3 regions of the Citrobacter sp. GW821-FHT07H02 genome follow, and region 1 is predicted to be linked to each of the others. Evidence: predicted binding sites of a transcription regulator. Region 1 holds the regulator's gene; each other region holds the start of a gene.
The links. Region 1 encodes PurR, which represses purine synthesis genes. Its sites were predicted from a motif close to CANGCAAACGTTTGCNTG; they were not measured.

Region 1 (4,195 bases):
TGTCTGCAAATCGGCCTGAATGGCAGCAAATGCAGGTAAGTACATATCTGTTGCCAGAAAACCCAGTACGCTGAGACCCGCCAGCCAGACTAAAAACCCTTTTCCCGGTTGCATAATACATTCTCTTTTTTTATCAGTAAGACATTGCCGCAGAGTGTAGGGAGTGAAATTCCTGTTGTGAAACGCTAATATTTGTCTACTGAATTCAAATTTTTTGTAGGCAGAATATGTGGTCAGAATATTCCCTTGAAGTTGTTGATGCTGTCGCGCGCAATGGTAGCTTCAGTTCCGCCGCCCAGGAACTGCATCGCGTGCCCTCGGCCGTCAGCTACACCGTACGTCAACTGGAAGAGTGGCTGGCGGTTCCCCTGTTTGAACGACGCCACCGGGATGTGGAATTGACGCCCGCCGGCGCCTGGTTTTTAAAAGAAGGCCGCTCTGTTATCAAAAAAATGCAGATCACCCGCCAGCAGTGCCAACAGATTGCGAATGGCTGGCGAGGGCAACTGCCTATCGCGGTAGATAATATTGTGCGACCAGAACGCACCCGGCAGATGATTGTCGACTTCTATCGCCACTTTGATGACGTCGAGCTGATCGTTTCTCAGGAGGTGTTTAACGGCGTCTGGGATGCGCTTTCCGACGGACGCGTGGAACTGGCCATTGGGGCGACGCAGGCGATCCCCGTCGGCGGGCGCTATACCTTTCGCGATATGGGAATGTTGAGCTGGAGCTGCGTGGTGGCAAGTCATCATCCCCTGGCGGCGATGCCCGGACCCTTGAGTGATGATACGTTGCGCAACTGGCCGTCGCTGGTCCGTGAAGACACGTCACGGACACTGCCTAAACGTATCACCTGGCTGCTGGACAACCAAAAGCGCGTGATCGTACCGGATTGGGAATCGTCAGCAACCTGTCTTTCCGCCGGGTTATGTGTCGGGATGGTGCCTACGCATTTTGCAAAACCGTGGGTCGACAGTGGCAAATGGGTCGCGTTGACCCTGGAGAATCCATTCCCGGATGCAGCATGCTGCCTGACCTGGCAGCAAAATGACACGTCGCCCGCATTAGCCTGGCTGCTAGAGTATTTAGGCGACAGTGAAACGCTGAATAAAGAGTGGTTGCGAGAACCTGAAGAGGTTCCCGCCGGGGAAGCTTAACGACGATAGTCGCGGAACGGACCATCCGCAACCGAACGACGTTCGATCAGTCGCGGGTGGACTTCAATAGACTGCGACTCTTCACGCTTGTTGACGATACGGTCTAACAACATATTAAAGGCCGTTTCACCCAGTGAGTCTTTCGGTTGGTGAATAGTGGTCAGTGCGGGTGTGAAATAGCGCGCGTTACGCACATTGTCATAACCGATCACCGAAATATCCTGCGGTACGCGCAAACCCATTTCGTCAGCAGCGCAGAGCGCCCCCATTGCCATGATGTCGCCACCGCAGAATACCGCAGTAGGGCGATGGGTCTGAGAGAGGATTTGCTGCATTGCACGATAACCAGACTCAGGTTCAAAATCGCCCTGTACAATCCAGTTTTCCGGGACTTTTATCAGCGCTTCGTCCATCGCCTTCATAAAGCCCGCCAGGCGGCCAGCCCCCGTGTTACGCTCCATCGGGCCAGGAATGACGCCTATCTCACGATGACCGCGTTCCACCAGATAACGACCGGCCATATAACCGCCTTCGAACGCGTTATCAATGACCGTATCGGTAAAGTCAGCCTTCGCTTCGCCCCAATCCATAACCACCATTGGAATATGGCGATACTCTTCAAGCATGGAGAGCAGAGACTCTGGATATTCCGAACACATAACCAGCAGACCATCCACACGCTTTTGCGCCATCATGGAAAGGTAGGCCCGTTGTTTTTCAAGATTATTCCAGGCATTGCCAAGGATCAGGGTGTAGCCTTTCTGGAAGCAGTTTTTCTCAACGGCTTCAATAATTTCAGCGAAATAGGCGGCTTCACTGCTGGTTGCCAGCAGACCGATAGATTTGGTGTGATTCACCTTCAGGCTGCGGGCGACGGCACTCGGGGAGTAGTGCAATTCTTTGATTGCTGCCCAGACAGCATTGCGAGTCTCTTCTGCGACAAAACGCGTTTTGTTAATTACATGTGATACGGTTGTAGTGGAAACGTTTGCTCGCTTCGCTACATCTTTAATTGTTGCCATTACATTTCACTCCAGACCATATCCAAACTCCTGAAAATACTGTAGGTAAACGTTTGCCTTTACACACCCTTATCGCAACATCAGGGTTGCGGCACGCCGGGAAAACGACACGAAACGTCAGGAGGGGGTCAATGGCCGGTACGCTAATCAAGTAAGCGTGGAATTTTGTCTGATCTTGACGAAAAGGGGAAGAGTTAAAAGTGGTTATCAATATAAATCCTGGGAGATTTTTACATCCAAGTGTGTAAAAATGCGCAATATCACTTTTTGTGTGGGAATAAAAAGGAGCAAATTTGATGAGCACCGATCTGAAGTTTTCGTTAGTAACCACTATTATTGTTCTGGGCCTGATCGTAGCGGGTGGTCTGACCGCCGCACTGCACTGATTTACCGTGAGGGAGCATGCTCTCCCTCATCTCGTTACCCCTTCATTGTTACTAAATCAGCAAAAGTCTTTTGCCATTCTGTTAACTTTATTATTTTTGTGATTGATGTCATGCTTTTGGCTCTTATCGGGTGTCGCTTCGCGGCACGCTGCAGCGGAGTCAACGTATGAAAATCAATTACCCCTTACTGGCGCTTGCGATTGGCGCATTTGGTATTGGGACCACGGAATTCTCTCCGATGGGGCTGTTGCCCGTCATTGCGCATGGCGTGAATGTCTCCATTCCCGCCGCCGGAATGCTCATCAGCGCCTATGCGGTGGGTGTGATGGTGGGCGCGCCGTTGATGACCCTGTTGCTATCGCACCGTGCTCGTCGTAATGCGCTGATTTTTTTGATGGCCATTTTTACGCTGGGCAACGTCCTGTCGGCCATTGCGCCGGATTACACCACCTTGATGCTATCGCGCATTTTGACCAGTCTTAATCACGGCGCGTTTTTCGGATTGGGTTCGGTCGTGGCGGCCAGGGTAGTGCCGAAGCATAAACAGGCCAGCGCCGTGGCGACGATGTTTATGGGACTGACCATTGCAAACATCGGCGGCGTGCCTGCGGCCACATGGCTTGGGGAAACCATTGGCTGGCGGATGTCCTTTTTAGCGACCGCTGGACTTGGGGTGATCGCGATGCTCAGTTTATTCTTCTCTCTGCCGAAAGGTGGCGCAGGGGAACGGCCGGACGTGCGTAAAGAACTGGCTGTCTTGCTGCGTCCACCGGTCCTTTCTGCGCTGCTGACCACCGTGCTGGGCGCGGGGGCAATGTTCACCCTCTACACCTATATTTCACCCGTTCTGCAAAACATTGCCCATGCCACACCGGCATTTGTCACCGCGATGTTAGTTTTGATCGGCGTTGGGTTTTCGATCGGCAACTATTTTGGCGGCAAACTGGCCGATCGTTCCGTCAACGGTACGCTGAAAGGTTTCTTACTGCTGCTTATGGTCATCATGCTGGCCATTCCTTTCCTGGCGCGTAACGATCTGGGCGCTGCGTTCAGTATGGTGGTGTGGGGCGCGGCAACATTTGCCGTCGTACCGCCTTTGCAGATGCGCGTGATGCGTGTCGCCAGTGAAGCGCCGGGGTTGTCTTCGTCGGTGAATATCGGGGCATTTAACCTTGGCAATGCGTTAGGCGCGGCGGCAGGCGGCGCGGTGATTTCCGGCGGTCTGGGGTATAGCTTTGTTCCGGTGATGGGCGCCATTGTGGCAGGGCTGGCGTTATTGCTGGTCTTTGTGTCAGCGAGAAGGCAACCTGAAACGGCCTATGTCGCCAACTAAACGATTGAGTTGAAAATAAAAACGCAGAAGGAAACCCTTCTGCGTTGTCGTATTTACGCCGCGAAGTTCTTCGCAACGAATTCCCAGTTTACCAGCGCCCAGAAATGCTCCAGGTAGCCAGGACGGGCATTACGGTAGTCGATGTAGTAAGCATGTTCCCACACATCAACGGTCATCAGCGGGGTGGCATCCGTGGTCAGCGGGGTGCCCGCGTTGGACGTAGAAACGATAGCCAGTTTGCCATCAGCCCCTTTTACCAGCCAGGTCCAGCCAGAACCGAAGTTTTTAATCGCA
Region 2 (4,195 bases), on a different contig from region 1:
CCGCAAAAAAATATGGTGCCGCGGCACCTGACGATACCGTCACCGCAGAACAACACCCGGATGCTGCGGTGAATATCGACTGGCATGGACAGACTTTTCGTGGCAACAACCAGCAGGTGTTGTTAGAACAGCTGGAAAACCAGGGGATTCGGGTTCCCTATTCGTGTCGGGCGGGTATTTGCGGTTGCTGCCGGGTACGGTTGCTGGAGGGCGAAGTCAGCCCGCTGAAAAAATCAGCGATAGGCGAGGATGGCACGATTCTTTGCTGTAGTTGTGTACCGAAAACGGCGCTCAGACTGGAAAGTTAAACGGCTTGCTCAAGGCTGAAACTGTCAATAATGGCTTGCGGTTTCAGTCTGTCATTCATGATCTTTATCGCATCACCCAGCTGCATCGTGCGTCCCGCGACCACCACGCCAGGCTGAGCAAGCAGACAAAGCGCAGCATTTTCACCCGGTTCCACCACCAGTAAATTGACCTGCTCTTCGGTGTCGCTTAAGTAGACGCAGGCCGCATCACCGGAGACGGGTGACCAGTTTTCTCCATGCGCAACAAAGTGCCAGCTTTTTGGCATCTGGGGTTTGAGGTAGCGAATAGCCACCAGCGCATTAAGCACCAGCTCCGCTTTTTGTTCTTTCGATAATTCAAGGTCGCGGCATTTTTCTTCAAAGGAAAAATAAAGCGCGGCATCTTCTACGCAAAAACCGGCGGGTGAAAAAGCATCAGGAGTGAGCATTTTGCGAGCAAAACGCGAGCGAAATAACATGCCATTGGCCAGATCGAGCATCATTCGATCATGCTCTTCATCATAATACCAGCGCCAGTTATCGTCAGGTTTAATTCGCATTCGTTTATCTCCTGGGCTTAACATCCTGTTGCAACATTGTCCTGATTGCCGCTTCGTTAATTGCCTTAATAAGAAAAGACTAAAATGTATAAATAAGCAACAGTGAAGGAATATAAAACAACCAAGGCTGGAAATAAAGCCCTGGTTGTCCGATTAAGGGAAAAGGTTAGAGATGGGTAACGATTTCTTTAATCAGCGGCGGACCTTTAAAAATAAAGCCGGAATAAATTTGCACCAGTGAAGCGCCAGCCGCCATTTTTTCACGCGCCGCTATCACGGAGTCAATACCACCGACACCAATAATCGGTAACTGCCCGTTTAATTCCTGCGACAGACGTCGAATAATTTCTGTACTTTTTAATTGCAGCGGTCGTCCACTCAAACCACCCATTTGGTCACAGTTTTTCATTCCCTGAACCAAAGAACGATCCAACGTTGTATTGGTGGCAATAACACCATCAATATTATGACGGACTAAACTGTCAGCAACCTGGATCAGTTCTTCTTCGGAAAGATCCGGCGCGATCTTTACCGCCACCGGCACATATTTTTGATGGATCGCCTGCAGATCGTTTTGTTTATTTTTAATTGCCGTCAATAAATCGTCCAGCGCATCGCCGTATTGCAGCGTGCGTAATCCTGGCGTATTTGGTGAAGAGATATTGATCGCGATATAACCTGCATAAGCATAGACTTTTTCCATACAAATCAGATAGTCATCTTTGCCTTGCTCTACCGGCGTATCTTTATTTTTACCGATATTAATCCCCAGGATGCCGTCAAAATGCGATTTTTTAACGTTCTCCACCAGGTTATCGACACCGTGGTTATTGAAGCCCATTCTGTTGATCAACCCTTCCGCATCGACCAGGCGGAAAAGGCGGGGTTTATCGTTGCCAGGCTGAGGGCGTGGCGTCACGGTGCCTATCTCTATCGAGCCAAACCCCATTGCGCCCAGCGCATCAATGCACTCCCCATCTTTATCCAGACCTGCGGCCAGACCAAGCGGGTTCTTAAAAGTCAGCCCCATACAGGTAACAGGCTTTGCTGGCACTTTCTGGCGCACAAGCGCTTCCAGCGGTGTACCTGTGACACGGCGTAATTGTTGAAATGTTAATTCATGAGCGCGCTCTGGATCGAGCTGAAAAAGGGCTTTACGAACGAAGGGGTAGTACATGAACTCTCCTGGATTCCCGGTGTGCAAACCGGGGGCGTATTATGTGCGATGTTGAACCAAAAGGGAATTGACCTGCGGCAATAAATGACGATGTCCACGCAATCGTTTTCTTCCTCCCCCGCGCAATTATGCGTTTTTCAGATTTTCTCTGCCGGATAAATCATTTCGATTCACAAAATCTCTCTGTCAGACTGCACAAATTGTTATCAATGTTAGTAAAAAGCAACTAATTGGTTATAAGGAGAGATTGAGAATATGCGCATCATCACTCTGGCGGGAAGTCCGCGTTTTCCCTCACGTTCCAGTGCGTTACTGGAATATGCCCGTGAAAAACTCAGTGCTCTGGATGTCGAGGTATGCCACTGGAACCTCCACAACTTTGCGCCTGAAGATCTTTTATATGCGCGATTCGACGGCCCCGCGCTGAAAACCCTGGTTGCCCAGTTAAAAGAGGCCGATGGGCTGATTGTCGCCACGCCCGTTTATAAAGCGGCCTATTCCGGGGCGTTAAAAACGTTGCTTGACCTGCTGCCTGAGCGAGCGCTCGACGGGAAAGTGGTGTTGCCTCTCGCCACCGGCGGCACCGTCGCGCATTTACTGGCCGTTGACTATGCGCTCAAGCCGGTATTAAGCGCGCTTAAAGCGCAGGAAATTCTGCATGGCGTGTTTGCTGATGACTCTCAGGTTATTGATTATCAGCATAAACCGCACTTCACCCCGAACCTACAACTGCGCCTGGACACCGCGCTCGAGACGTTCTGGCAGGCGCTGCATCGTCGGGATGTACAGGTTCCTGATTTTCACCCATCACAGGGGATCGCCCATGCTTAATCTCTTCAAACGTCATTCACCCTGGCTGGCGCTGACCGGTTTACTGTCACTTTCAGCCCTGTCTCACGCAGCGACCTCCACGCCCGAGACGCTGCGTATCGGTTATCAGAAAGGCAGCATCAGTATGGTGCTGGCAAAAAGCCACCAACTTCTGGAAACGCGCTATCCGCAAACGAAAATCTCCTGGGTAGAATTCCCGGCGGGGCCGCAGATGCTTGAAGCGCTGAATGTCGGCAGTATCGATCTGGGCAGCACTGGCGACATACCACCGATCTTCGCGCAGGCCGCCGGGGCGGACCTGGTGTATGTCGGCGTCGAACCGCCTAAACCGAAGGCAGAAGTGATTCTGGTACCTGAAAATAGTCCCATTAAAAGCGTGGCGGATTTAAAAGGGCGCAAGGTCGCTTTCCAGAAAGGTTCCAGTTCACATAACCTGCTGCTCCGGGCTTTGCAGCAGGCCGGGTTAAAATTTACCGATATTCAACCGACTTTTCTGACCCCGGCGGACGCCCGTGCGGCCTTCCAGCAGGGTAACGTCGATGCCTGGGCTATCTGGGATCCCTACTATTCAGCAGCACTTCTGCAAGGCGGCGTGCGCGTACTGAAGGACGGCTCTGACTTAAAACAAACCGGTTCGTTCTATCTGGCGGCGCGCCCGTATGCTGAAAAAAATGGCGCCTTTATTCAGGGCGTGCTCAACACCTTCAGTCAGGCCGATGCGCTGACGCTTAGCCAACGCGAACAAAGTATTGCGCTGCTTGCCAAAACGATGGGATTGCCCGCGCCGGTGATCGCCAGCTATCTGGATCATCGCCCACCGACCACAATCGCGCCGGTTGACGCCACGGTTGCCGCGCTGCAGCAACAAACCGCCGATCTGTTTTACGACAACCGCCTGGTACCGAAAAAAATCGATATTCGCGACCGCATCTGGCACGCCACTTCGCAGGAAGGAGAAAAATTATGAGTTTGAATATGTTCTGGTTTTTACCTACACACGGTGACGGGCACTATCTGGGAACAGAAGAAGGTTCGCGCCCGGTCACTCACGGTTATCTGCAACAAATCGCACAAACCGCAGACCGCCTGGGCTTTACCGGCGTGCTGATCCCCACCGGACGCTCCTGCGAAGATGCGTGGCTGGTTGCAGCGTCAATGATCCCGGTAACGCAACGGCTTAAGTTCCTCGTGGCGTTGCGCCCCAGCGTGACGTCACCCACGGTCGCCGCGCGCCAGGCCGCGACGCTCGACAGGCTCTCCAACGGTCGCGCGCTCTTTAATCTGGTCACCGGCAGCGATCCACAAGAGTTGGCAGGCGACGGCGTTTTCCTCGATCACAG
Region 3 (4,195 bases), on a different contig from region 1:
CACGTAGGCGTGACCTTTGGCAATCAACTGTTCAGTAATTTCAATGATTTCGTGGATATGGTGCGTTGCGCGCGGTTCGAGGTCCGGGCGCAAAATGTTCAACGCATCGAAATCGTTGTGCATCTCGGCAATCATGCGATCGACCAGCGCCACAAAGTTTTCGCCGTTTTCGTTGGCGCGTTTGATGATTTTGTCATCGATATCGGTAATGTTACGCACGTATTTCAGTTTGTAGCCGAGGAAACGCAGGTAGCGCGCCACCACATCGAAGGCAACAAATGTACGTCCGTGACCAATATGACAGAGATCGTAAACGGTAATACCACACACGTACATGCCGACTTCCCCGGCATGAATAGGCTTAAATTCCTCTTTCTGGCGCGTCAGTGTATTAAAGATTTTTAACATCGAAGATTCCGTATAGACGTGTGTGGATAATAAAGTCTGTATAATACCCATAATTCAGACTGGAATCAGCACACATTGCAAGATGATCCCGTCTTACGGTTATGCTATAACACCCCACTATCTGTGACCCAGCGTTGGGTCGAAGCACCACTATATCGGAACAGGATGCAAAAATGGTTACTTTCCACACTAATCACGGCGATATCGTAATCAAAACCTTTGATGACAAAGCGCCTGAAACAGTTAAAAACTTCCTGGACTACTGCCGCGAAGGTTTTTACAACAACACCATTTTCCACCGTGTCATTAACGGTTTTATGATTCAGGGCGGCGGTTTTGAACCGGGCATGAAGCAAAAAGACACCAAAGAGGCGATCAAAAACGAAGCCAACAACGGTCTGAAAAACACCCGTGGTACGCTGGCAATGGCGCGTACTCAGGCTCCGCACTCCGCAACTGCCCAGTTCTTTATTAACGTTGTCGACAACGACTTCCTGAACTTCTCTGCTGAAAGCATGCAGGGCTGGGGCTACTGCGTATTTGCTGAAGTCGTTGAAGGCATGGACGTTGTAGACAAAATTAAAGCGGTGTCCACCGGTCGCAGCGGCATGCATCAGGACGTACCAAAAGAAGACGTCATCGTCGAAAACGTGACCGTCAGCGAGTAATCGTGGCGACACTGTTTATTGCAGATCTTCACCTCTGCACAGAAGAACCGGCGATCACCGCCGGTTTTCTGCGTTTTTTAGCCGGTGAAGCGCGTCAGGCAGACGCACTGTACATTTTGGGCGATCTTTTCGAAGCCTGGATAGGCGACGACGATCCCAATCCCCTGCACCACGAAATAGCCGCGGCGATTAAAGCGGTGGTCGATTCCGGCGTGCCCTGTTTTTTCATTCACGGTAACCGCGACTTTCTGCTCGGAAAACGTTTTGCCCGTGAAAGCGGCATGACCCTGCTACCGCAGGAAAAGGTGCCTGACCTGTATGGCCGACGCGTGTTGATCATGCATGGCGATACCTTGTGTACCGACGATGTCGGTTACCAGGCGTTTCGCGCCAAAGTGCACAAACCCTGGCTGCAAACGCTGTTTCTTGCCCTGCCGCTGTTTATTCGTAGCCGCATTGCCGCCAAAATGCGGGCTGGCAGCAAATCCGCCAACAGCAGTAAATCACTGGAAATTATGGATGTTAATCAGCAGGCCGTGGTGGCTGAGATGGAAAAACATCAGGTTCAGTGGTTGGTTCACGGTCATACCCATCGCCCGGCGGTGCATGAACTCACTATTAACGGAAAACCTGCTTTTCGTGTCGTTTTAGGTGCCTGGCACCACGAAGGCTCGATGGTAAAAGTCACGCCAGACAACGTTGAACTGATCGCCTTCCCGTTTTAAATTCTCACAGCTATTCGCCGCAACTTTAACCGCGCAACCGTTTTCCTTGCCGGATTATCATGCTATTCTCTGTGGCCTCAAAAGCAGTGTGTCCCGCACCACAGGAGTTTTCAGACGCATGTCTTCCCGCAATAATCCGGCGCGTGTCGCCATCGTGATGGGGTCCAAAAGCGACTGGGCTACCATGCAGTTTGCCGCCGAAATCTTTGAAATCCTGAACGTTCCACACCACGTTGAAGTTATTTCCGCTCACCGCACCCCCGACAAATTGTTCAGCTTCGCCGAAAGCGCCGAAGAGAACGGTTATCAGGTGATTATTGCCGGTGCTGGCGGTGCCGCACATTTGCCGGGCATGATTGCGGCGAAGACGCTGGTGCCCGTGCTGGGCGTTCCGGTACAGAGCGCGGCGCTGAGCGGCGTTGACAGCCTCTACTCTATTGTTCAGATGCCACGCGGTATTCCGGTCGGTACACTGGCGATTGGCAAAGCGGGCGCGGCGAACGCAGCACTGCTGGCAGCACAAATTCTGGCGACCCATGACAGCGCGCTGCATCAGCGCTTGAATGACTGGCGTAAAGCGCAAACGGATGAGGTGCTGGAGAATCCAGATCCGCGGGGTGCGGCATGAAGCAGGTCTGCGTGCTGGGTAACGGACAGTTAGGGCGGATGCTGCGCCAGGCCGGTGAACCGTTAGGGATAGCCGTCTGGCCAGTGGGACTGGACGCCGAACCTGCCGCTGTTCCTTTTCAGCAAAGCGTAATTACCGCAGAAATTGAGCGCTGGCCAGAAACCGCGTTGACCCGCGAACTGGCGCGCCACCCGGCCTTTGTCAACCGCGATGTATTCCCAATTATCGCTGACCGACTCACGCAAAAGCAGCTTTTTGACAAACTCTCCCTTGCCACCGCACCGTGGCAACTGCTGGCCGGGAGCGACGAATGGCCGCACATTTTCGAACGCTTAGGCGAACTGGCGATTGTCAAACGCCGCGTCGGGGGTTATGACGGTCGCGGGCAGTGGCGCTTGCGCAATGATGAAACTGACCAACTCCCGAATGACTGCTACGGCGAGTGTATTGTCGAGCAGGGGATCAACTTCTCCGGGGAAGTGTCATTAGTTGGCGCACGCGGTCACGACGGCAGCACCGTATTTTATCCGCTGACGCACAACCTGCATCAGGACGGAATTCTGCGCACCAGCGTGGCGTTTCCGCAGGCTAACACCCGATTGCAGGAACAGGCGGAAGCCATGCTTTCCGCCATCATGCAGGAGTTGGGTTACGTTGGCGTGATGGCGATGGAGTGCTTTATCACCTCAGAAGGGCTGTTGATCAACGAACTGGCCCCGCGCGTGCATAACAGCGGGCACTGGACGCAAAACGGCGCCAGCATCAGTCAGTTTGAGCTGCACCTGCGCGCCATCACGGGACTGCCATTACCGACGCCGGTGGTGAACAGCCCATCGGTGATGGTGAATTTGATTGGCAGTCCTTTGAATTATGACTGGCTGAAACTGCCGTTAGTGCATCTGCACTGGTACGACAAAGAGGTTCGCCCGGGGCGTAAGGTGGGTCACCTGAACCTGACCGACAGCGACACCGCGCGCCTTAACGCCACGCTGGAGGCACTGGCGCCATTACTGCCGCCAGACTACGCCAGCGGCATCATTTGGGCGCAAAGTAAGCTCATATAACCCAGAAAAATGCCGGGAAATAGAACTTATCCTTTCCCGGCCCCTCTCTCAGCGCGTAAAATCCTGCCCATTGCTGTTTTGTTTTATCAGGATCTCCCATGAACGATGGAACGGATTATCGCGCGATCCTCACCGCCGACACGCCTTTAATCGATGTACGCGCCCCAGGCGAATTCACCCAGGGCGCCATGCCCGCAGCCATTAACCTGCCCTTGATGAATGATGAAGAGCGCGCCGCCGTCGGCACCTGCTACAAGCGCCAGGGACCAGAGGCCGCACTCAAGCTTGGTCATCAACTGGTTTCCGGCGAACTTCGCCAACAGCGGCTGGATGGCTGGCGAGAAGCGTGTCAACAACGGCCCACCGGCTATCTTTGCTGCGCGCGCGGCGGCCAACGCTCGCACATTGTTCAGCAATGGCTGCGTGAGTCAGGTATTGACTACCCGCTGATCAAGGGCGGCTATAAAGCGTTACGCCAGTCTGCCATCCGCCTCACCGAAGAACTGGTGCAAAAGCCCATCGTCTTAATTGGCGGCTGTACCGGCAGCGGCAAGACGCAACTGGTACAACAGCAGCCCAACGGTATCGATCTCGAAGGGCTGGCGCACCATCGCGGCTCCTCATTTGGCCGTACGCTGTTGCCGCAACTCAGTCAGGCCAGTTTTGAAAACCTGCTGGCAAGTGAGTTGCTCAAGGTCGATG

Region 2: pyrD (quinone-dependent dihydroorotate dehydrogenase) is a predicted target of PurR. The motif match lies at 2,120-2,137, and genes of this name have one in related genera.
Region 3: purE (5-(carboxyamino)imidazole ribonucleotide mutase) is a predicted target of PurR. The motif match lies at 1,832-1,849, and genes of this name have one in related genera.

The regions. Positions count from the first base shown of each region.
Region 1 is NZ_JBWKPZ010000003.1:48,230-52,424, reverse strand. Features, by position in the region: gene punC (purine nucleoside transporter PunC) at 1-114, opposite strand, end outside; gene punR (DNA-binding transcriptional activator PunR) at 228-1,160, shown strand; gene purR (HTH-type transcriptional repressor PurR) at 1,157-2,182, opposite strand; gene cydH (cytochrome bd-I accessory subunit CydH) at 2,479-2,568, shown strand; gene AC07NP_RS05475 (MFS transporter) at 2,735-3,901, shown strand; gene sodB (superoxide dismutase [Fe]) at 3,955-4,195, opposite strand, start outside.
Region 2 is NZ_JBWKPZ010000001.1:622,634-626,828, reverse strand. Features, by position in the region: gene AC07NP_RS02860 (YcbX family protein) at 1-308, shown strand, start outside; gene zapC (cell division protein ZapC) at 305-847, opposite strand; gene pyrD (quinone-dependent dihydroorotate dehydrogenase) at 1,014-2,024, opposite strand; gene ssuE (NADPH-dependent FMN reductase) at 2,280-2,855, shown strand; gene AC07NP_RS02840 (sulfonate ABC transporter substrate-binding protein) at 2,848-3,822, shown strand; gene ssuD (FMNH2-dependent alkanesulfonate monooxygenase) at 3,819-4,195, shown strand, end outside.
Region 3 is NZ_JBWKPZ010000001.1:163,681-167,875, reverse strand. Features, by position in the region: gene cysS (cysteine--tRNA ligase) at 1-408, opposite strand, end outside; gene ppiB (peptidylprolyl isomerase B) at 582-1,076, shown strand; gene lpxH (UDP-2,3-diacylglucosamine diphosphatase) at 1,079-1,801, shown strand; gene purE (5-(carboxyamino)imidazole ribonucleotide mutase) at 1,920-2,429, shown strand; gene purK (5-(carboxyamino)imidazole ribonucleotide synthase) at 2,426-3,493, shown strand; gene mnmH (tRNA 2-selenouridine(34) synthase MnmH) at 3,592-4,195, shown strand, end outside.